2 linked regions of the Caldalkalibacillus thermarum genome follow. The protein of the gene in region 1 interacts with the protein of each later gene in a pairwise test. Links are inferred from orthologs where the notes say so. Each region holds a gene or a part of one and is shown on either strand. Other genes may lie near its edges. The genes, in order: IEW48_RS11960 and IEW48_RS04505.

Evidence for each region.
Region 2: the proteins of IEW48_RS11960 (region 1) and IEW48_RS04505 interact in binary tests that used the Bacillus subtilis proteins (3 or more experiments, as listed by UniProt). The link is inferred for Caldalkalibacillus thermarum from one-to-one orthologs.

The regions. Positions count from the first base shown.
Region 1 is NZ_BMKZ01000031.1:26,372-39,525, reverse strand. What follows is about bases 2,169-5,915. They hold IEW48_RS11960 (MMPL family transporter), read right to left. Parts: upstream 5,516-5,915; coding sequence 2,369-5,515; downstream 2,169-2,368. Other genes in these bases: IEW48_RS11955 (MarR family winged helix-turn-helix transcriptional regulator), read right to left, coding at 5,512-5,915; IEW48_RS11965 (Uma2 family endonuclease), read left to right, coding at 2,169-2,363. Outside these bases: IEW48_RS11975 (glycoside hydrolase family 32 protein), read left to right, coding at 1-878; IEW48_RS11970 (carbohydrate kinase family protein), read left to right, coding at 913-1,884; more of IEW48_RS11965, read left to right, coding at 1,884-2,168; more of IEW48_RS11955, read right to left, coding at 5,916-5,964; IEW48_RS11950 (hypothetical protein), read right to left, coding at 6,219-6,431; IEW48_RS17115 (SEC-C metal-binding domain-containing protein), read left to right, coding at 6,480-7,580; IEW48_RS11940 (FAD-binding oxidoreductase), read right to left, coding at 7,607-8,119; IEW48_RS11935 (MATE family efflux transporter), read right to left, coding at 8,381-9,814; IEW48_RS11930 (hypothetical protein), read right to left, coding at 9,941-10,372; IEW48_RS11925 (TM2 domain-containing protein), read left to right, coding at 10,588-10,920; IEW48_RS11920 (ABC transporter ATP-binding protein), read right to left, coding at 11,001-12,131; IEW48_RS11915 (carbohydrate ABC transporter permease), read right to left, coding at 12,128-13,027; IEW48_RS11910 (carbohydrate ABC transporter permease), read right to left, coding at 13,047-13,154.
Region 2 is NZ_BMKZ01000008.1:869-8,378, reverse strand. The notes cover bases 3,219-6,926. They hold IEW48_RS04505 (efflux RND transporter permease subunit), read left to right. Parts: upstream 3,219-3,618; coding sequence 3,619-6,726; downstream 6,727-6,926. Other genes in these bases: IEW48_RS04500 (TetR/AcrR family transcriptional regulator), read left to right, coding at 6,767-6,926; IEW48_RS04510 (efflux RND transporter periplasmic adaptor subunit), read left to right, coding at 3,219-3,632. Outside these bases: IEW48_RS04520 (homoserine dehydrogenase), read left to right, coding at 217-1,566; IEW48_RS16975 (c-type cytochrome), read left to right, coding at 1,807-2,214; more of IEW48_RS04510, read left to right, coding at 2,379-3,218; more of IEW48_RS04500, read left to right, coding at 6,927-7,360; IEW48_RS04495 (carbon-nitrogen family hydrolase), read right to left, coding at 7,415-7,510. UniProt on the Bacillus subtilis protein: Required for self-resistance to surfactin, an antimicrobial lipopeptide surfactant produced by B.subtilis. Also required for swarming motility.

The sequences.
Region 1 (13,154 bases):
AATTTGTCAATGTCATGGCCAAAGGGGAAGGAAATTTCGGTTTCATGTGGGAGTGTCCCGATTTCTTCCACTTAGACGGCCAAGATGTGCTGGTCATGTCCCCCCAAGGCATGAAACCGGAAGGCATCTATTACCATAATCTGCATCAATCGGGTTATGTCATCGGCACGTTAAACTATGAAACAGGCCAACTTTCCCACGGCCCTTTTCAGCTCTTGGATTATGGCTTTGATTTTTATGCCCCTCAAACAACAATTGACAACAAAGGAAGAAGAATCCTCATCGCCTGGATGGACATGTGGGAGAGTCCCATGCCCACACAAAGCTGCGGCTGGGCAGGGGCGATGACACTGCCCCGCTTGCTAAGGATCAAGAACGGCCAGATCGTCTCCACACCTGTTCCCGAGTTAGAACGGTTGAGGGAAAATGAAGTGTATTATACCCAGGTGATGGTGGAAGGTGAGCTTGCCTTGGAGGGGATCAGCGGCGATCACGTGGAACTGGAGCTTGTCATCGATGCCCAGGCTGCTTCCCGCTTTGGGTTGAAACTGAGAGTGAATGAAGAGAGAGGGGAAGAAACAGTCCTGACTTACACCAGAGATGACAGCCTCGTGAGCCTGGACCGCAACCGCTCGGGTCAAGGTCCTGGCGGCATCCGCCAGGCAGAAGTGCCCTTGGAAAATAACCAGCTCCACTTGCGCTGTTTTATTGATAAATCGTCTGTAGAAATTTTTATCAACGGCGGGACAACAGTGATGACAGCCCGTGTGTATCCCAGTGAAGGGGCCACCGGCATCCGCTTTTTTGCCGATCAGCCTATTCAAATCATCAACCTGAAAAAGTGGGACTTAAAACATGCTATAATTAATATTAATTAAAGTTTTTGCCACACAGACAAGGAGTGACTAAACCATGAAAACCTCAGCCGGTTCGCTGGTTGTCACCATTGGCGAGCTTTTGATTGACTTTTTTTGCACTGATGTAGACGTGGATTTGAGCCGGGGCACTCACTTTGTGAAGCAGGCCGGCGGGGCGCCGGCCAACGTGGCCGCAAGCGTAGCCAAACTGGGCGGCCAGGCTGCTTTTGTCGGCAAAGTGGGCCATGATCCGTTTGGCAGCTTTTTAAAACAGGTGTTGGATGAGCAACAGGTGGATACCTCCATGCTGGTCATGGATAAACATGCTCCCACCACTCTTGCCTTTGTTTCCCTGACCAAAGAGGGGGAACGGGACTTTGTGTTCAACCGGGGAGCGGATGGCCTCTTAAACTATGATGAGTTAGACCTGAAAAAAATCCGCCAAGCTAAAGTGATTCACTTCGGATCAGCGACCGCCTTGCTGGACAAGCCATTCCGGGACACCTACTTGCGCCTCATGGAAGAAGCCAAGGATAACGGACAGCTGGTTTCCTTTGATCCCAACTACCGCGGGGACCTGTGGAAAGGCAGAACAAAGGAGTTTGTCCGGTTAACCCGCCAAGCGCTAAGCCAGGCTGATTTCGTCAAAGTCAGTGCCGAGGAACTGGAGGTTATAAGCGGAACAAACGATCCAACACAGGGTGTGCAAAGGATACTTCAGTTAGGCCCCCAGGCCGTAACTGTCACCCTTGGCAAGGAAGGAACATTCCTTTCGGCCGGGGAGCAACAGACCTTGGTCGAAAGCATCCCGGTTAAAGCGGTGGATGCCACAGGCGCTGGTGATGCCTTTGTGGGAGCCGTATTGTTTCAGTTGGCCCGCCTGGATGATCCCCTACAGGCCTTAGGCGATATGGGACAAATGAAGGAGATCGTCGCTTTTGCCAATAGGGTGGGGGCCCTGGTGTGCACCAAAATCGGCGCCATGGCTGCCTTGCCGAGCTATGATGAGGTCATGAAAGTGGTATAATGAAATCCTGGGAACATCAGTATATCGTTGGCGAACTTCATTTTGCTTTGCGGGCGTATTTTGGCAACAAAGCCTGCTATGTGGCGGTTGCTCCTTTTGATGTGTATTTGAGCGCAAAAGAAGATTATGACCATCCCGATCATGTCCTGCAGCCTGATCTGGCTGTCATCTGTAATCCCAATCAACTGGCTTCCAAAGGGTGTTACGGCCCCCCAACGCTGGTAGTGGAAGTACTATCACCTGCAACAGCATTGAAAGACCGGAACGAAAAGTTGAAGCTTTACCAGCAATTTGGTGTCCAAGAGTACTGGCTTGTGGATCCCGGCTACAAAATGGTCGAAGTACTGGGACTCGAGGATGGTTATTACCGCACAAAAGAGGCCTTCGGCAAGGAAGGCCAATTAAGGTCGTTTGTTATTAAAGATCTAACGATTAAGTTAAAACCCGTTTTCCAGTTTGAACAGAACAAAACCCCTTAAAGCACCTACTGCTCTTCACTGGCGGAAGGTGTATCCTTAAACGGCCAAAAGTTGGCCTGGCCAAACATCCTGACCATGACTGGTACAAAGAGGGGCAGCACCACCAGAGCATAAAGGAACAGCCCCGTCAGGACGATAGTGGCAATTTGCATCAGGGAGAGGACCCCTGATGGGTACATGGCCGCAAACGTCCCACCTAGAATGACAGCAGCAGAGATAATCACGGTGCCCATATTGCCCATGGCCAGCAATATGCCTTCCTTGACCGACAGGTGCCGATATTCGTTAAAGCGGTTCATCAAGAAAATGCTGTAGTCGATCCCCAGGGAGATCAGCATCACAAAAGCAAAGAAAGAGACCGCCCAATTAATGCCCGAATACCCCAATGCGTTGACAAAAATCAGTTCTGTGACCGCCATGGACGTATAATAGGTTAACACAAGGGAAGCAATCAAATAGATGGGCATCACCAGGGAACGAAGCACAACGACCAGGATAAGGGCAATGCCCAACAGCATCAGCACCACTGTGCGCGCATAGTCTTCACTGGAAATGTGGTACAAATCAGCATAGGTGCTGGTCACACCGCCCACAGCCAGTTGAGCCCCTTCCAGTTCTGTATCTTTGACCGCCCGTTGAACAGCTTCCTCGAGTTGTGGGATCATGGCCAACGCTTGTATAGCGTAGGGATTGTCGGCCAGGATCACATCAAAGGTGGCTATCCTCTGATCGGCAGAGAGATAAGCCTCCAGCGCTTGCTGAAACTCAGCGCTGTCCAACACCTCCTGAGGCACATGCCAGCCGGCCATTTCCTCGTCAACGACAGCAGAGAGTTCAGCCAGATAATGTTCTGCCTGGGCCAAGCCGTCCGCCACTTGATGCAAGCCAGCTGTGCTTTGATCCAAACCGCTGATCAAGGCATCCACTTGTCCCCCCAGTTGTTCAAAGCCCAACAGCAGTTCCTGCTGTCCTTTATTCACCCGGTCCAGTCCGCCAGACAAAGAGGGCAGCTGACCGGTGATCTGCTGCTGGCCATCCGCTAACTCGTTCAAACCATCTTCCAACTCTTCAAGGGCGGTGATCAGTTGATCCAAACCGGCCAGTAAAGCTTGCTGGCCGCCAGCCACGCCGGACAGGGCGGCATTGGCCTCGGCCAAACCTGTTTTGATCTGGGCCAAGGCCGCATTCAACTGCTCCAACCCGGCGGCCAGCTGCTGCCCTTGCTGGAGCAAGACAGCTGTGGCCTGCTTCGTTTGCTGGTACTCTTCATCCTGCTGCAATTGGGGGTGCCTTTCCTCCACGCGTTGCAAAGACTGATGGACCTGAGCCAGTTGCTCCACCAGACGGGCCAATCCTGCCTGGAACTGGCGATACTGTTCAGCGACAGAAGCCAGGCTTTCCTCTGCTGTTTGGTAGCCTTGCAGCAGTTGTTCAGCCCCTGCCTGCAGCTGGCGGGCGTTGGCTTTCATCTCCACCAGTCCTTGCCTGATCTCTTCTGCGCCACTGGCGCCGCTGTCTGCACCCTGTGCCAGCTGGGCCAGCCCGTTGTGCAGCTGATTCAGACCGGCCTGAATCTCCTCCGTACCGCTGACCAGTTCTTGAATGCCCCTTGTGGCTTCCTGTAGTTCGGGCTTGGCAGCAGCCAGCTGTGCGTTGGCTTCACCCAGGCCAGAGCTGATTTCTTCAATCCCGTTCCGCCCCTGTTCCAAACCTTCCTGCAGTGTGGCCGCTTGTTGAGCGACCAGGAATCCCTCGACTGGTTCCCCTAATGGTCTGGTGACAGAACGCACCTGCTCTACACCATCCACTTTGGCCAGCTCCCGGCTGATTTTTTCAAGCAGCACCAGATGGTCCGGTCCGTCCAGCGGTGCATGGTGCCGCAGCACCACCTGGACAGGCATGGCTTCACCGGGTCCGAAACGTTCGCTGATGATGTGAAAGCCTTTGACAGAAGGATAGCCATCTCCGATCTCTTCTGTCAGGTCGAAGGAGATCTGTCCGTCATACGTGAGCAGAACAGGCGCGGTAATCAGAGCAACAACGGCCAGGGCGATGAGCGGCCGGGCCAGAGCAAAGCGGCCGGCGGCATCCCACAGCTTACTGGGACGGTGTTCCAATTGGCCTCTGACCGGCCAAAACAGCCTGGGACCCATGAGGGCCATAAACACTGGAACAAGGGTGCCTAAGGCCAACAACAGGATGGCCACTCCGACGGCCACAGCTGCCGCCGATTGATACAGTTGGAAAGTGGATAAACCGACTGTAGCAAAGCCGATCATCACCGCTAGACCGCTGTACAAAACCGTTTTTCCTGCCGTACGGTAGGTGGTCACCACCGCTTCGCTACGGTTATCCTGGCGGATCAGCTCTTCTTTAAAGCGGCTGAGCAGCAAGATGCAGTAATCGGTGCCGATGCCAAACAACACGGCCACCAGAAAAATTTGTGTAAAATTGGACAAGGGAAAATGAAGCAGGTCAACGAGAAAAGCAACAATGGACTGGGAAACCAAATAAGTGATCCCCACAGTGACCAGGGGCACCAGGGGAGCTACCAGGGAACGGAAAACAATCAGCATGACCACAAGGATAAAGACCACCGTAATGCCTTCCGTCTTTTTCAGCCCTTCCTGTGCGCTGACAATCATATCTTCGTCAATCAGCCAGCCCCCGGTCAAATAATGCTCAACGCTGACTTGTTCTAAGGCCTGATTGAACGTTGCTCTGATTTCCCTGACACTCTTTCCCTGCTCTTCAAAAGCGACAGGGATCAAAATGGTGGTTCCATCTGCAGAAATCAGTCGTTCCTCCAGGTCTGAGTCTTCAAAGGGGGAGATGATCTCTGCCAGGCCCAGTCTTCCTTGCTCCTCTTTAAGCCGTTGGAGGGTCTCTTCTATTTCCTGCCTGTCACTTGCCGCGAGCCCGCTCTCCCGGTGAAAGACCAAGACGGCAGACTTTTGGCCTCCTTTGCCCTCCTGCTCCAGTACTTCATTTAAAATGTCCTGAGCCACCGCAGAGGAATACCCGTCAGGAACGGTAATCTGCCCCTTCTCACGGACCAGCTCACCCATGTCAGGGCTGGCGAACCACAGGATACCCAAGGCGGCCAGCCAGATTAACAGCACCAGCCACTTGCCTTTCAGTATGCCTCTCATGCTTTTTCCTCCATCTCCCGTAAGATGTGATTCAGTTTTTCATATGTGTTGATAAAGGTTTCGATCTCCTGTTGTGAAAAATGAGTGATCACTTTTTTGACCAGCTGGTATATTTTTTCTTCAGTTGCAGCCAGCCACTTTTTTCCAGCGGGTGAGAGTTCAAGACAGACCAGACGGCGGTCACGAGGATCGCGTTTCCGTTCCAGAAAACCTTTATCCACCAGTCTGTTGGTGATGGCTGTAATTGCGCTTTTGTTAACGACAAAGGCGGCTGCCAACTGCGTTGATGTACATTGGCCACACCGTTGGATATAACGCAGCAAAAAAAATTGATCAGTTGTCATATCCTGATCCAGCTCTGATTTGACCAGGATGGCTGCCCTTTTCGTTACGAAGAAAGTGATGGACAGATAACGGTCGATGAAGTGCCGGATACTTTCCTGGTGCACGATTTCACTCTCCCTCCTGGCACGAGATCCTCGATACACGCAACTCCTGGCTCAATCCGCACTCAACGATCTTTTACAACCAATTGATTCAATGATTTAACTATTAAACAGTTTAACTATATGGCCGGATTTCTGTCAAGCGTGTGTCTATTGAAGTCTGAGTCAAGTATTTGTGGGCAGTATTTTTATCTCCTTTATTCATGTAAGCGGATTCATTGTTTGAGGGTACTCTCTTGGTCACATCTTATCCCGTTTTAAAAACCGACCAACCCCTTTAACGCTTGGTACACGGGCAGATTGGCCTTGCCTTTAAGGTAGGGGATGTTGTCTCTGGTCACTTGTTCAATGGTCTTGCTCACTTTTTCTACGTAATATCTCGGGGGTTTGTCCTCCTCCTTGCTTGCTGTCCATGCTGGATCTACTGCGATGACTTTCGCCTGATGTTTTAACGTGACGTGAGTGGCCAAATACGCTACAATAAGTATTAAAATGACCGGTGGAGAGAGGGGAGTCCTGTGCAGTACAAGACGGATTTGGACCAGCTTGTAAAGGAGCTTCTAAGGCCCGAGCTGGCTGAGGGGGACATCCATGTGGCTGGCTTAGCAGCTGTTTTGGAAGAACATCCTGAAGTACAGCTGCTTCTGGAACGGCGCAACCACCTGCCTGGCCAAGTGGTGATCAATGGGGTGAATCCGCTTTTACATGTCTATATTGAAGCCATCATTGTAAACCAGCTGGCTGATCCCCAGCTGGAAAGCTTGCCGCTCACCATGCGCCGCCTCAGGGCGATGGGCTTAAGTGACCATGCGGCCAGGGCCAATATTGCGCGGGTTTTTATTCATTTTCTGGATCAAAGTCTGAAGTTTAAACAACCGTTCGATATACAAGCATATGAAGCTGGTGTGCGCCTGTTGGGCGTGCAGCGGAAAAAAACGGGCCGTAACGAACCCTGCCCGTGTGGCAGCGGACGAAAATATAAACGCTGCTGTTTAGACGTCACCACCACTGTACCGGATCTGGACCAGGTGGATCCCATGGCCGGCATGTTAATTTTAGGCCAAGGTTCCTATATGACCGAAGCTGCGAAATGGTTTCTCGGCGACCCTTTACATCCCCTTTTTCAGCTGGAAAACCGGGTCCACATTGCCCGGTACTTTGAACAGGCTGAAGATGTCAAGGGGGCGGAACTGGCACTAAAAGACAACGTTAGCCAGGCCAGGCAAATGGGGCATTCGGATTATCTCCGCAATGCCTTGCAAGATTTACAAATGTTTTGTTTTAATCATGACGGGTATACACAGCTGGGCCTGGAAGTGACCCAATCTTTGCTGGAACTGGAAAACGATGAATATCAACGGGGCAATTATTGGTGTGACAAAGCGGATATACTGGCTGCGGACGGGCAGGTGGCCCAAGCGGAGGAAGAGTTTCGGCAGTTGTTTCAAACGATGCCAGACTGGCATTTTGGCCGCTACCGCTATGCTTGTTTTTTGATGGATACAGGCCGCAAAGCAGAAGCCGTGGCGCTATTGAAAGAACTGGTTGCCGCACAAGCGGACATTGACGAAGAGACTTGGCAGGCTGCACGTGACTTGTTAGACACACTAGAACCCTAAAGCAATAATCTTAGACGGGACCGGGTTTATATACCGGTCCTGATGATTTTTCCTGGATTTAAGATGTGGCGGGGATCCAAGGTTTGTTTTAAGGCAGCCATCACCTCAACGGCCGGGCCGTATTGGACTTCCAGGTACTTGATTTTGCCCAGTCCGATGCCATGTTCTCCGGTACAAGTCCCCCCATGTGCCAGGGCAAAATTGACCACAGCTTCGTTCACGGCCAGCGCTTTGTTGCGCTCGTCTGGATGGTCGGGATCAAAGCAAAAGGCCACATGAAAATTGCCATCCCCTACATGTCCCAAAATGGCTGCCTCCAGCTGGTGGCGCTCGATTTCGGATCTGGCCTGGACAATCGCCTCGGGCAATACAGAGATAGGCACACACACATCAGTGACCATATGTTTTTTGCCAGGTGAGCGGGCGATGATCGCCAATGCGGCCTGGTGGCGGGCTTCCCACAGGCGGGCTCGCCTCAGGGAATCCCGCTCTTCTTCCCAGGCCTTGGCGCCATTATGCCGGGTCATCTCCTTGGCCAACTGGACATCTTCTTCTACGCTGGCTGGACGGCCGCTGACTTGACAGCCATGCTCCCCGTGCGGATGATGCGCCCGCCGGCCAAAACCACTTCCAAACCCAACACCTGATCCTTCATCCCCTCAACATACCTTTATAAACCAGAATGCCCACGTTTAATGTTCCGTATTTTTAATATATCATAAATAATCTGAAACAAACAACATTGTACTGCCCCAACGGAGCAGCACATGTCAGGCAAATGGAAGAATGTGGCCTTACACTTAAGCGGAGGGCACCGAGGGCTTCTGAACAGTACCCTTGTGCAGATCAGCAGGGGACCCTTGATGTTGCAAATGACCTGCCGGGGGCTCCTGATTCTGGTTAAAGAATAGATTTTTGTACCTGTAGAGGTAGAACAGCGCTAAACAGAAGGCCAACAGGTCAGCCAGAGGAAAGGCCAGCCAAATGCCGGTCAAGCCCAGGAAAGGCGGCAAGATAAACAGCAAGGGAATCAGAAACAGCACCTGGCGGGCCGAGGATAAAATGAGAGCCGCCTTGGCATTACCTAACGCCTGAAAAACGCCACCTGTCACCATCTGGATGCCGATGGTCATGCACAGGGCAAAGATGAACCTGAGTGCTGTGGTACCCATCTCCAGCACTTCCGGATCATTGGTAAAAATTCGTAAAAACAGGTGAGGAAATGTCATCACCAGGGCAAAAACAACCAATCCCATTAGTGTCGACACTTTATAGGCCAGCTTGATCGTCTCGCTGACGCGTTGATACAACCGGGCGCCGTAATTGTAACCCACGATGGGTGCAGTGCCTTGCATAATACCTAGCATAGGCAAAATGGTAAACATGATAATGCGGTGGATCATGCCAAACACAGCCACGGCCAAATCGCCGCCGTGGGTGACCAGCATATGATTGGCAATGACAAACATGATGCTTCCTGCCACCTGGTGAGCAAACGCAGATGACCCAATAGCGAAAATCTGTTTGAGCAGACCCAGGTCAGGGCGTAAATTGGCCGGTTTGAACGTGAGGCTGCTTTTTCCCGATTTGAAATAGTAAACCAAATACAGTGCTGTGATCGCCTGGGCTAAAACGGTTGCTCCAGCTGCCCCCTTAATGCCCCAGCCGAAACCAAATATGAAGACAGGGGTGAGCAGCATATTTAGGCCGGCGGAAATGACCATGGTCAACATGGCCATTTTGGCATTGCCTTCAGAGCGGACAATGTTATTCATCGAGAAGCCAAAAGCAAAAAAGACGGTGCCGAATAAGATAATGCCCAAATAATCCTTGGCGTAAGGCATAATGCTCTCGCTGGCACCAAAGGCCAGTAAGAGTGGTTCCAGGAAACTTAAACCCGCAATCACACCGGCAAGGCTGACCATTAAAACCATACTGATCACATTGCCAAAGACACGGTTAGCTTCTTCTGTTTTTTGGGCGCCCAGGCGCCTGGATATCACCGAGGCACCGCCAATGCCAATCGCACCGGCTATGGCCATCACTATCAATTGGACGGGAAAGGCGATGGAGACTGCAGCCACCCCGATAGTGCCCACACTGCGGGCAATAAATATGGCATCAACCACGTTATACAGGGCCATGACAAACATGCCTACCATGGCCGGGATGGACAATCTGGCCAGCAATTTGGGGATGGGTTCCTTACCCAAACGTTCACTTTGTATTTTCATCAGCACCTCTCCCCTGTCCGTTTATTTGCTCTCTTTTTGAATGTGATCAGCAGCATTTTGGTGCCATCTGCCTAAGTGTAGCCAGGGTCTGCTCCATGGGCTCCCAAACAAAGAAGCGGTTAGGCCTTAATTTTTGTTGCCCCCGCCTTTGCGCACCTGCCGTTGGAAATAAATAAAAACAGGCAAGGGCACCAATACCCAGGCTAAACTTTTGATCAAGCTGTTTTTGGCCCGTTCCACCGAGCGTTCCCGTTCTAACCGGATCATCTCTTCATACTGGGCACGCAAGGTTTGCTCGTCAACTTCCGCTTCCCCGCCAATCTCTGTACGCCCTTCCCCCTGCTTCACTGTATGCATATGACGATACTCTTCAAAGGACATGTAGTAAGGCGTAGGCGCCACGATGTCTGCTACGGCCATCACCACCCCGACACTGCCTCCGATCACCATGAGCAAGGTGATCAACATGGTGAGATACAGATAAACCTTTCTGATCCAGCCACCGTCTTGCTTCACCTGATTTGTCATGACCATCCCCCTGTTCAGTGTAATTTTCATTTGCACTGGCCAGCCCCCTGATCGTTACACATTTTTAGGATACGTTATGCGTATTGCTGGCAGCTTAAGACTACTATACGGGTTGCTTGTGATCTTTGCAACAATAAGTGCACACAACAATTTGACAAGGCGGAAAAACGGCGGGTCAATCAGGCATATTCAGTTCGATCATGCATAAACTTTACCGTAAAATAATTTGAAATGGGAGATGAGACATGAGCGACAACTTGTACCTTAAGCAACAACTGGATGAACGCCAACTGGCTATGCTCCAGTCGGAGTTCAACAATAAAAAGAAAAGCAAAGTGGTCATGTGGCTGTTATGGTTCTTTTTGGGAGGTTTGGGAGGACACCGCTTCTACTTAGGTGATACCGGTTACGCTGTGGGTATGCTCCTGGTCACCTTGCTGGTGGGGTGGTTTACCTTTTTCCTGCCGACCTTTATCTGGGTTATCATCGATGCTTTCTTGATTAATGGCCGTCTTGAGCAAAAGAACCGGGAAATTGAGGAACAGTTGATCCATAAAATCAAACAGTTTAATGGGTAGTCATAATAAAACACCCCCTGACCTTCTCACGAAGCATCAGGGGTTTCTTCTATACTGTGGTAACAATGGCAGCCCCAACGTTACATAGGTATAATGTTTTCACTGACTTCTGGCTCATCAGCCAAGTGCCCCTTGCTGAGCGATTCCCCGGTTGAAGCATCAAACAAATGCAAGGCGTGTCTGTCAAAAGATATTTCCACTTCGCCTCTCAAACCTGCTACAAATTTTTTGTCACTGAAGAAGCGGAACAATGAGTTGCCGACCGTCACATTGACCAGGGTGGTGTGACCCAGAGGCTCTGTCAGATTGATAACCCCCGTTAATGTAATCTGACCCTTTTTGCCCAGTTTCAAATCATGGGGCCGCACCCCCAGATAGACACTTTGGCCGTCACGGACGTTAAATTCCTTGAGGCAGCGGCCCAAGTTGATCTTTGTGCCCTCACCGGCAAACTGAAGCTGATCATCCTGCACAGATAATTGACCTTTCAAAAAGTTCATGGGCGGGCTGCCAATGAAATGGGCAACAAAGTAGTTTTTGGGGTGATGATACAAATCAAGGGGCTTACTGTATTGGACTAATTCTCCATCTTTCATGATGGCAACCCGGTCTGCCATGGTTAAGGCCTCTTCCTGGTCATGGGTGACCATGACTGTCGTGATCCCGAGCTCCTGCTGAATCCGTTTAATCTCCTCTCTCATTTCAATCTTTAAGCGGGCATCCAAATTTGAAAGGGGTTCATCCAACAGAAGCAATTTCGGTTCTTTCACAACCGCACGGGCCAAGGCGACGCGCTGCTGCTGGCCGCCGGACAGTTCGCTGGGCAGGCGGTCAAGCAAGTGGTCAAGTTTAACCAGTGCTGCTGCTTCTTTGGCCCGCTCAACCCTTTCTTTTTTGGGCACTTTCATTTGTTTTAAAGGGAACATAATGTTTTCCAGTACGGTCATGTGCGGGTACAAGGCGTAACTTTGAAAGAGCATCCCTATTTTCCGGTCTTTGGGTTCTACTTCATTCACAATTTGCCCGTCAAAAAGAATGTCTCCCTTAGTCGGCTTGTATATTCCGGCCAGCATCAACAGGGTGGTGGATTTTCCACACCCGCTGGGCCCCAATAAAGCCACAAATTCCCCGTCCTCAATCACCAAATTCAAGTTCTCAATCACATCGGCCTTATCGAAGCGCTTGGACACATTTCTTAACTCTATTCTCATACGCCTTTACCTCCTCCCGCATGCATATGCATTAAGGATTTTTGGGTGAGGATGAAGAAGACAATGACAGGCAGCATATAGAAGACCGAAACAGCTGTCAATAAACCGTACGGCACCAAGTTGGGATCGCTCAGCAGCTTTTGCAAATAGGTGGCCAAGGTGATATTACTGTCACTAATGATAAAGGTATAGAGTAACAGAAACTCCGACCAGCCAGACAGGAATGAAAAGATGCATACGGCGGCAATTCCAGGTTTAACCAAGGGCAGGACAATGGAATACCATACTTTAAACCGGTTGCACCCATCGATTAAACCGGCCCATTCCACATCCCAGGGCACATCATCGAAGAAACCTTTAATAATCCACGCCGTGAGAGGAATTTGCAGGGCGGTCTTGACCAGGACGACTCCCCATAAGGTATCAAACAAGCCAAGAAAGTTAAGGATGTAAAAGACAGCAATCAACAGGGCGATACTTGGGAATGCGTGTAAAATCAAAGTAATCTTTAATAACCCATGACGGCCGGGAAACCTTAAGCGGGACAGGGCAAAACCGGCCATCACGCCTATGATGACCTCCAGGATGGTTAATACGCCGGCAAAGACCAAGGAGTTCCAAGTGGCCAGCCAAATACTCGGGTAAACAGACCCGGCAATTTCCACGTTCGTCCACAGAAACCGCCAGTTATCCAGAGTAAAGTTTACCGGTATAAAACCGTACTTCATCTGGCTGGAAAACGAATTTAAGAGCAGCCACAAATACATCAAAATGACAGGCAGTGTCGTGATGAACAAGACGCCGTAAGCCACAATATACGGCATTCGTTTTTTCCATTTTAATGCTTTGGGAAAAGAAACCTGGCTCCTTACTTCACCGCGATATGAAATGTCCATGCCCAACCCCCCTTATGTCCTAGTCTATCCGCGCTCCCCTTTCTATTTTTTGCATGCCGAACAGTTTCCACAGCATCACCGTTAAGACAATAGCCACTGCCACCAGCACGACGGAAACCGCTGCTCC
Region 2 (7,510 bases), on another replicon or contig:
GGCCCGATGAAGCCCGGCAACCGCCAGCTCAGGCTGGAAAGGTGCCAATTCCTGCGAAGATGGTTCCATCTTCGAGAGATAAGAGGAAGGATGCTAATGGGCATATTCTCCCCCTTCCTCGCGGAAGGGGGTTTTTCATTTAAGATTGTTGTGGCGTGTGAGCAGACAGGTTCCTTGATTGAAAGAAAAAAATTGCAGACGAAAGGAGAATGGCCGATGCTGCGAATCGGATTGTTGGGCTTGGGTACGGTGGGAAGCGGTGTTTATGAAGCCATTACCACCGGCAAAGAAAGGCTAAAACGGCTGCTAGGTGAGGAGGTAGAAGTGGTCAGCATTCTCATCAAGGACAGCCGTAAGGAACGTCCAAATGTCCCCCAGGAGCTGCTGGTGACCGACTTTGAGTCATTTATCGCCCGGAAACCCGATGTGGTCTTTGAAGCTATTGTGGGGGTCGATCCCGCTTACTTTTATGTCTCCTATCTTTTGGAGCATCACATTCCTGTCATCTCAGCCAACAAAGAATTGATCGCCAAGCGGGGACAGCGATTGCATCAAATAGCCAGCCAAGCGGGCACCTGGCTGAGCTATGAAGCCAGTGTGGCCGGCGGTATTCCCATTTTGGCAGCTTTAAAAAATTCTTTAAAGTTTAATCATATTTCAGAACTTCAAGGCATCTTAAACGGAACCACTAACTATATTTTGACCAAAATGAGTCAGGAGGGAAAATCTTTCAGCGATGTTTTGCATGAGGCACAAGCATTAGGTTATGCTGAAGCAGATCCCACAAGCGATGTGGAAGGATGGGATGCCTTATATAAGCTGCAAATTTTAGCTTACCTGATAACCGGGAGCTGGGAGTACAGCTCCAGCTTTACCTGCCGTGGGATCAGCGAGGTCCAAGCTTGGCACTTGAAGGCAGCCCAAAAGTTCGGCCTGACGCTCAAGCTGACTGCCTCCCTGTTCAGGACGGCCACAGGAGTGGAAGGGCGCGTTGAGCCTGTCTTCTTGCCTGCTGGCCATCCTTTGGCCCAAGTGAATGGAGTGACCAATGCTGTCATGGTCACAGGTGATACGGTCGGCCAGTTGGTCTTTCAAGGCCCTGGGGCAGGCAAACATCCAACTGCGAGTGCCATGATTGAAGACTTTGTCTTCGGCCATCAGCAGTTTAAAACCGGTTGTTTTCCAGCCCATCCCGGGCGATTTGCATCCTCTGAAGTCCCTGCGCCAGCCCTTGACTCAAATGGGACAGAGCAAAAAAATGGAGCGGAAAAGCATCAACCCTCCCGTCATCACAGAGAAGATTACGTTATTGCTTTTTGGCAACAAACAAAGGGGCAGCGTGAAGTTGAGCGGTTGGTCCAAAACAGTCAAGGAGAATGGCTGTACTGTGAGCAGACAGAGCAATTTGGCACAGGACTGTTAAGAATGACCGATGCCCGCTGGCGGGAAGAACTCATCTGCTGTCCGGAAGTTACCCTTTACCCGGTTCTCATTAATGGAGATGAGTGGCAAACCACCGCTCTGGAAAGCATACAGACAGATGTGGAGAGCCCTGCTTATACCTAACCCTTACAACTGCTGTCTCTCCTGTTTATATCACCTAACGGGCCCAACATGCTTTCTGCTGTGGCCGCACTGCCAGCGGTACCCTGATCAAATCCTTATCCTGCATCAGTTGCCAGTTCTTGTGCGGCCGCTGTAGCCAGAAAATCTTTTTTTGTCTTTTTTCTTTCGTGCTACATAGCTGACATGAAAGTGGCAAATACTAACGCTGACTGAACCTTTCTAGAAAGCGAGGAGACTTAAATGAAGTTCCTTTATCGAGGAATGCTGGTATGTACATTGTTGACGTTATTGCTGACAGGGGGGTGCAGGCCAGCCGATGAACCGCCTCCAGAAGAGGATATAGTCGAAGATGAAACGGTACCTGATGAGGCTGAACCGGACACAGAAACCCCTGAGGAAGAAGCCGCTCCAGAGGGAGCAGATGCCCAAATGATTGCTGAAGGGGAAGCTGTCGTACAGCAAAGCTGTGTCTCTTGTCATGGTGAAAACTTGGAAGGCGGAATGGGGCCCAGTTTACATGGCATAACCGAAAAGTATACCCGTGAAGAGCTGTATGACATCCTGGTGAATGGCATCGGCAGCATGCCCGCTGGAACGGCCCGCGGTCACGAGGAAGAGGTCATTGCTTACCTCATGACGTTAGACTAACATGCACACATGTGAGAGTGGACAGGAGGGGATGGCAATCCTCTCTTTTCTTTAGACCACACAAACAACTTTTTGTATATTTTTTAGCTGTTGACTGACCCGTCAGTCAGAACGTATACTTGTTAGAGAATCATGTAAACTGTGGAGAGGAGTAGGGGTACGGGATGAGAAAGTGGTATCTGCTGCTGATATTCGTCATCCTGCTCTTAAGCGGATGCAATGGGACCAATGTACAAACGGAAGAGGCAGAGGTCTACCCGGTTGAGTTCTATACTGTCAGTAAGCAAAGCGTAGAACAGACCATCTCATTTACAGGTACGGTGATGGCCAGGGAACACCTGCCCATTTTTCCCGTTGTGACAGGAGAAGTCAAAAAAGTGCATGTCCAAAACGGTGACCAAGTGGAAGCGGGTCAACTATTAGTAGAATTGGAAGCAACAGAGATTCACAACAGTATTGAACAAGCGGAGGCAGCGCTTCAGGCAGCCCAGGCCCAGCTGGAAAGTGCCAAAGCGATGCGGCAGCAAGCGATCCGCCAAGCTGAACTGCAGCTGGAACAAGCTAAGCAGGCATACCAGGCCGTCCAGTCTGCTGAAGCGCCCGAAATCCGTCTGGATGAAGACAATGAACAACTCAGAGAAGTGCTAGATCCTCTTGTGCAAATGAATCAGGCTCAACGGGAAAGGGAATTGCAACAGGCAGAAATGAGCGTCCGAGCCGCTCAACTTGCCTTGGAACAGGCTCAAGGAACAGAATCAGTACAGGCAGCAGAAGCAGCCGTCCAACAGGCGGAAGTTGGCTTAAGAATAGCCCAGCAACAAAAAAAGCATACGCGTCTCACAGCTCCTATTGCAGGCCAGGTTGCTGAGCTGGCCGTGCAGGAGGGCCAATTTGTCTCTCCCCAGCTGCCACTGCTGAGCATTGTTGATCTGTCCCGGCCCTATGTGCACGCCACTGTCAGTGAAGATCAATTGCAGTGGATTGAAGTGGGCCAAGAGGTGCAGATTGTCTTAAACGCCTTGAACAGCGTCACCTCCGGGCAAATCAGTTACATCAGCCCTCTTCCCGCCCAGCAATCCCGTTCCTATCCCGTGGAAATATCCTGGGCAGAGGCCCCTGACGGGGTTGTGCCGGGGATGCTGGCCCGGGTGACAGCAGATTTAACTTCTGCCGAGGCGCAACTCATGGTACCCGTTGACGCCGTCGTCTACGACCAGGACCGTCATGTCGTTTTTGTGATCACGGATGGCGTGGCCAGGGCCCGGCCGGTCACAGTTGGTGAAGAGTTGGGAGAATGGCTGGTGATCGAAGACGGGCTTGACGAGGGTGAACAGATTGTTGTCAGCGGCCAATATAGTCTGGTAGATGGTGCTAAAGTGGACATACGTAAGGAGCGTCATGTAGATGAAATTAACTGATCTGTCAGTACATCGCCCTGTCGGTGTTGTCATCATTGTGATCGCTGTCATGATTCTGGGTGCCATCTCCTTGACCAATTTGTCTATAGATCTGTTGCCAGACATTAATTTGCCAGTTGCTGTAGTGATGACCTCCTATTCGGGTGCGGCACCTCAAGAGGTGGAAACGTTGGTGACCCGCCCGCTTGAAGGAGGGCTAAGCACGCTTGAAGGGCTGGAACGGATTCAATCACTGTCGGTCCAGAACCAATCCTTAATCATTCTGGTCTACGATTTTGGCACCAATATGGATCAAGCCATGCTGGAAATTCGGGACCGTCTGGATCTGATACGCCAGGCATTGCCTGACGGAGCTGATGATCCTGCGCTGTTCCGCTTTGATCCCAATGCCTTCCCCATCATCCAACTCAGCTTGTCTGGCAGTGTCAGCGAAGCACAGCTGACCAGTCTGGCTGAGGAAAGAGTAATTCCCCGCCTGGAACGGTTACCGGGTGTGGCGCAGGTCAGTCTGATCGGCCAAACACCACGGGAGATCCACGTTGAAGTCGATCCCCACCGTCTGGCTGCCTATCAATTAAACCTTTTGCATATTGTCCAGTTGTTGGGAACTGAAAATGTAAGCACATCAGCTGGCACGCTGCCCCGCGGACAAATGGAAATGTCCTTGCGGGTCATCGGGGAATTGCAGGACAGTGAAGATGTGCGCGGTCTGCTCATCCCATTGCCCACAGGAGAAGTGATCCGGCTGGAGGATGTGGCTGAGGTCAAAGATACCACCGCTCCAACCCAGTCATATGCCTTTGTCAATGGACAACCCACACTCAGCCTTAATATCACCAAGCAATCAGACGCCAACACTGTCGCCGTCGCCCGGGCTGTCGAGCGTGAACTGGAGAAACTGGCAGCTGAATTGCCTTCATTTATCGAGATTAACACCATCTTGGACACCTCCCAGTTTATACGGGAGTCTATAAACAATGTGGTCCGCAATATGATCTTGGGCGCAAGCATGGCTGTGTTTATTCTTTTAGTTTTTTTGCGCAGCGTGCATAGCACACTGGTGATTGCGGCTTCCATCCCCATTGCCCTGATTTCCGCTTTTACCCTCATTTATTTTTCAGGCCAAACCTTAAACATATTGACCATGGGAGGGCTGGCTCTGGGCATCGGTTTAATGGTGGACAGCTCCATTGTTATTTTAGAAAACATCTATAAGTACCGGGAACGGGGCTTTCATGCTGTGGAAGCGGCCAAACGGGGAGCCCAAGAGATTGGCAGCGCCGTCATCGCTTCCACCTTAACCAGCGTGGTTGTGTTTTTACCGATCATCTTCACCACCGGCTTGGCAGCGGAAATTTTCTTTCCGCTGGCCATTACGGTCGCCTTTACTCTTTTGGCTTCGCTGGCGGTCGCTATCACACTGGTGCCGATGCTGGCCAGCCGCTTGATGCCGCCCTCCTCCCCAGCAGAAACCCAAGGTTGGCTTACCCGGCTGAGCGATCGGCTGGGATCCATGCTGGCGCTTATTGGTCAGCGGTACAGGCAAGCCCTTAACTGGGCCATTGCCCATCGCAAGACGGTTCTAGTGGCCACCCTGTTGTTGCTCGGTGGCTGTTTGACATTGGTTCCTTCCATTGGGGTTGAGTTTTTGCCCATTCTTGACCAAGGTGAAATCCTGGTAGAGGTAGAACTGCCTGTCGCCAGCAGTCTGGAGCACACGGTCGGGGTGCTGGCCGGACTGGAACAACAGATACTGGACATCGCTGAAGTGGAACTGGTCTTTACCTCAGCAGGACAAGACAACATGGCTATGCGGGGCAATGCCCAAAACCGGGGCAGCATGTATATTCGCCTGCTCCCTGCAGATAAGCGGGAACGCTCCACCACAGCTGTGATGGAGGAGCTGCGTCAGCTCACCCAGTCCATTCCTGATGCTGAAGTGACGGTGAGTAGGCTGGACAGCACTGGAATGGATGAAGCACCTGTCCGAATCGAGATCTCCGGGCACGAACTGGACACCTTGGCCGAACTGGCTGAGGAAGTCAGCTGGAGCATGGCACAAGTGCCTGGTCTGGCCAATATCATCACGTCTCTTGAACAGAGCCGCCCTGAATTGCAAGTGATCATAGACAAGGATTTAGCCAGTCAGTATGGTTTGACACAGAACGAAGTGATGCAAACCATCCGCCTGGGTTTTCAAGGGCAAGTGGCCACCGTGATCCGCAAGGAAGGCGAAGAGATCAATGTTCGCGTGTTACTTTCCGAACAGAACCGGCAATCTGTTGAGGATCTGGCCCAACTGCCGCTGGTCACCCCGTTGGGTGACAGCATCACCCTGAATACAATTGCCCGTTTTGAACAGACAGAAGGACCGCCTGTGATCTCCCGTCAAAACCAGCAGCGGGGTGTGGCCATCAGTGCTGATTTAACCACTGAGCGGGATTTGGGCAGTGTGGTAGAAGATATCCGCCGCCAGCTGGAGGAGATTCCTTTTCCCGAGGGCTACCAGTATGAGTTTGGCGGCCAGTATGAACAAATGATCGAAGCCTTTGGTGACTTAACCCTGGCATTGGGCTTGGCTGTCTTCTTGGTTTATGCCGTTATGGCTGTCCAGTTTGAAAAGCTGATGTATCCTTTTATTATCATGTTTAGTTTGCCTGTGACCAGTATCGGGGTGATTGTCGGCCTGTTTGTAACCGGCCATTCGTTCAGTACACCAGCCTTTATCGGTTTAATTGTGCTGGCTGGCATTGTGGTGAACAACGCCATTGTGCTGGTGGACTATACCAACACTTTGCGCCAGCGGGGACTGAGCCGGGAAGACGCGCTCTTAACCGCCGGGCAAGAGCGGCTGCGCCCCATTATGATGACCATGCTTACCACCGTGCTGGCCATGGCACCCTTGGCCCTTGGCCTGGGTGAAGGTGCCGAATTACAAGCCCCTATGGCGGTTGTGATTGTCTTTGGTCTATCTTTTTCAACGTTGATCACGCTGTTTGTGGTCCCTGTCATGTACATCTATATGGACCGGTTGACAGAATGGTTTAAAAGGCGGTTAAAGCAGAGAAAAAAGCTGCTGGCTGAACCGCATTGAACCACCAGTTCACATCCCGTGTGATGAAGGAGGTGTGACCATGTCAGACAATGGCATACACCCGGACGCTGGCAAGCGTCAAAAAATATTGGAGAGTGCATTTGCGGTGTTTTCCCAAAAAGGATACCAGCAAACCAAAGTGGAAGAAGTAGCCCAACATGCCGGTATCGGCAAGGGAACTGTTTATCTCTACTTTACCAGTAAAGAAGAGCTGCTGCGGGAAATGTTGAAGGCCATGATTAAGAAGTATCTGTCTGAATTGAAACAAAAACTGGCTGAAGAAACAGATCCCTGGGCCAAATTGAAAGTCATGTACACTATCCATGTCTCTCTGTTGCAAGAGAATCCTTCCTTGGTCCAGTTGCATCTTCATGATTTTGCCTTTGTCAATGACCAATTCCGTTCCTGGCTGGAAACAGAAAAGAAAGATTTTGTCAATCACATTGCGGCTATCATTGAGTCTGGCATCCAAACGGGTCAGTTCCGGCCGCTTAATGCCAAGCTGGCAGCGGCACTGATCATCTCCAGTCTCGGTGTGTTTTTACCTCCACACAGTTCCGAATGTTTTTCAGTTGACGAACTGGTCGATCTTTTGTTTCACGGGATGAGCCGCAGGGTTTCGGCCCAAGCTTAAGGGATGGGCCGTGATGTGCAAAACGCATGGTTTCAGCAAACCATGCGTTTTGTATTACTGAAGGACCCGGTGTTTTAATTGCGGAAAGTGCTCCCGTATCCGCTTCACTTCATCCAGGTCAATCTCAGCCGTGACAATGGCTTCAGATTC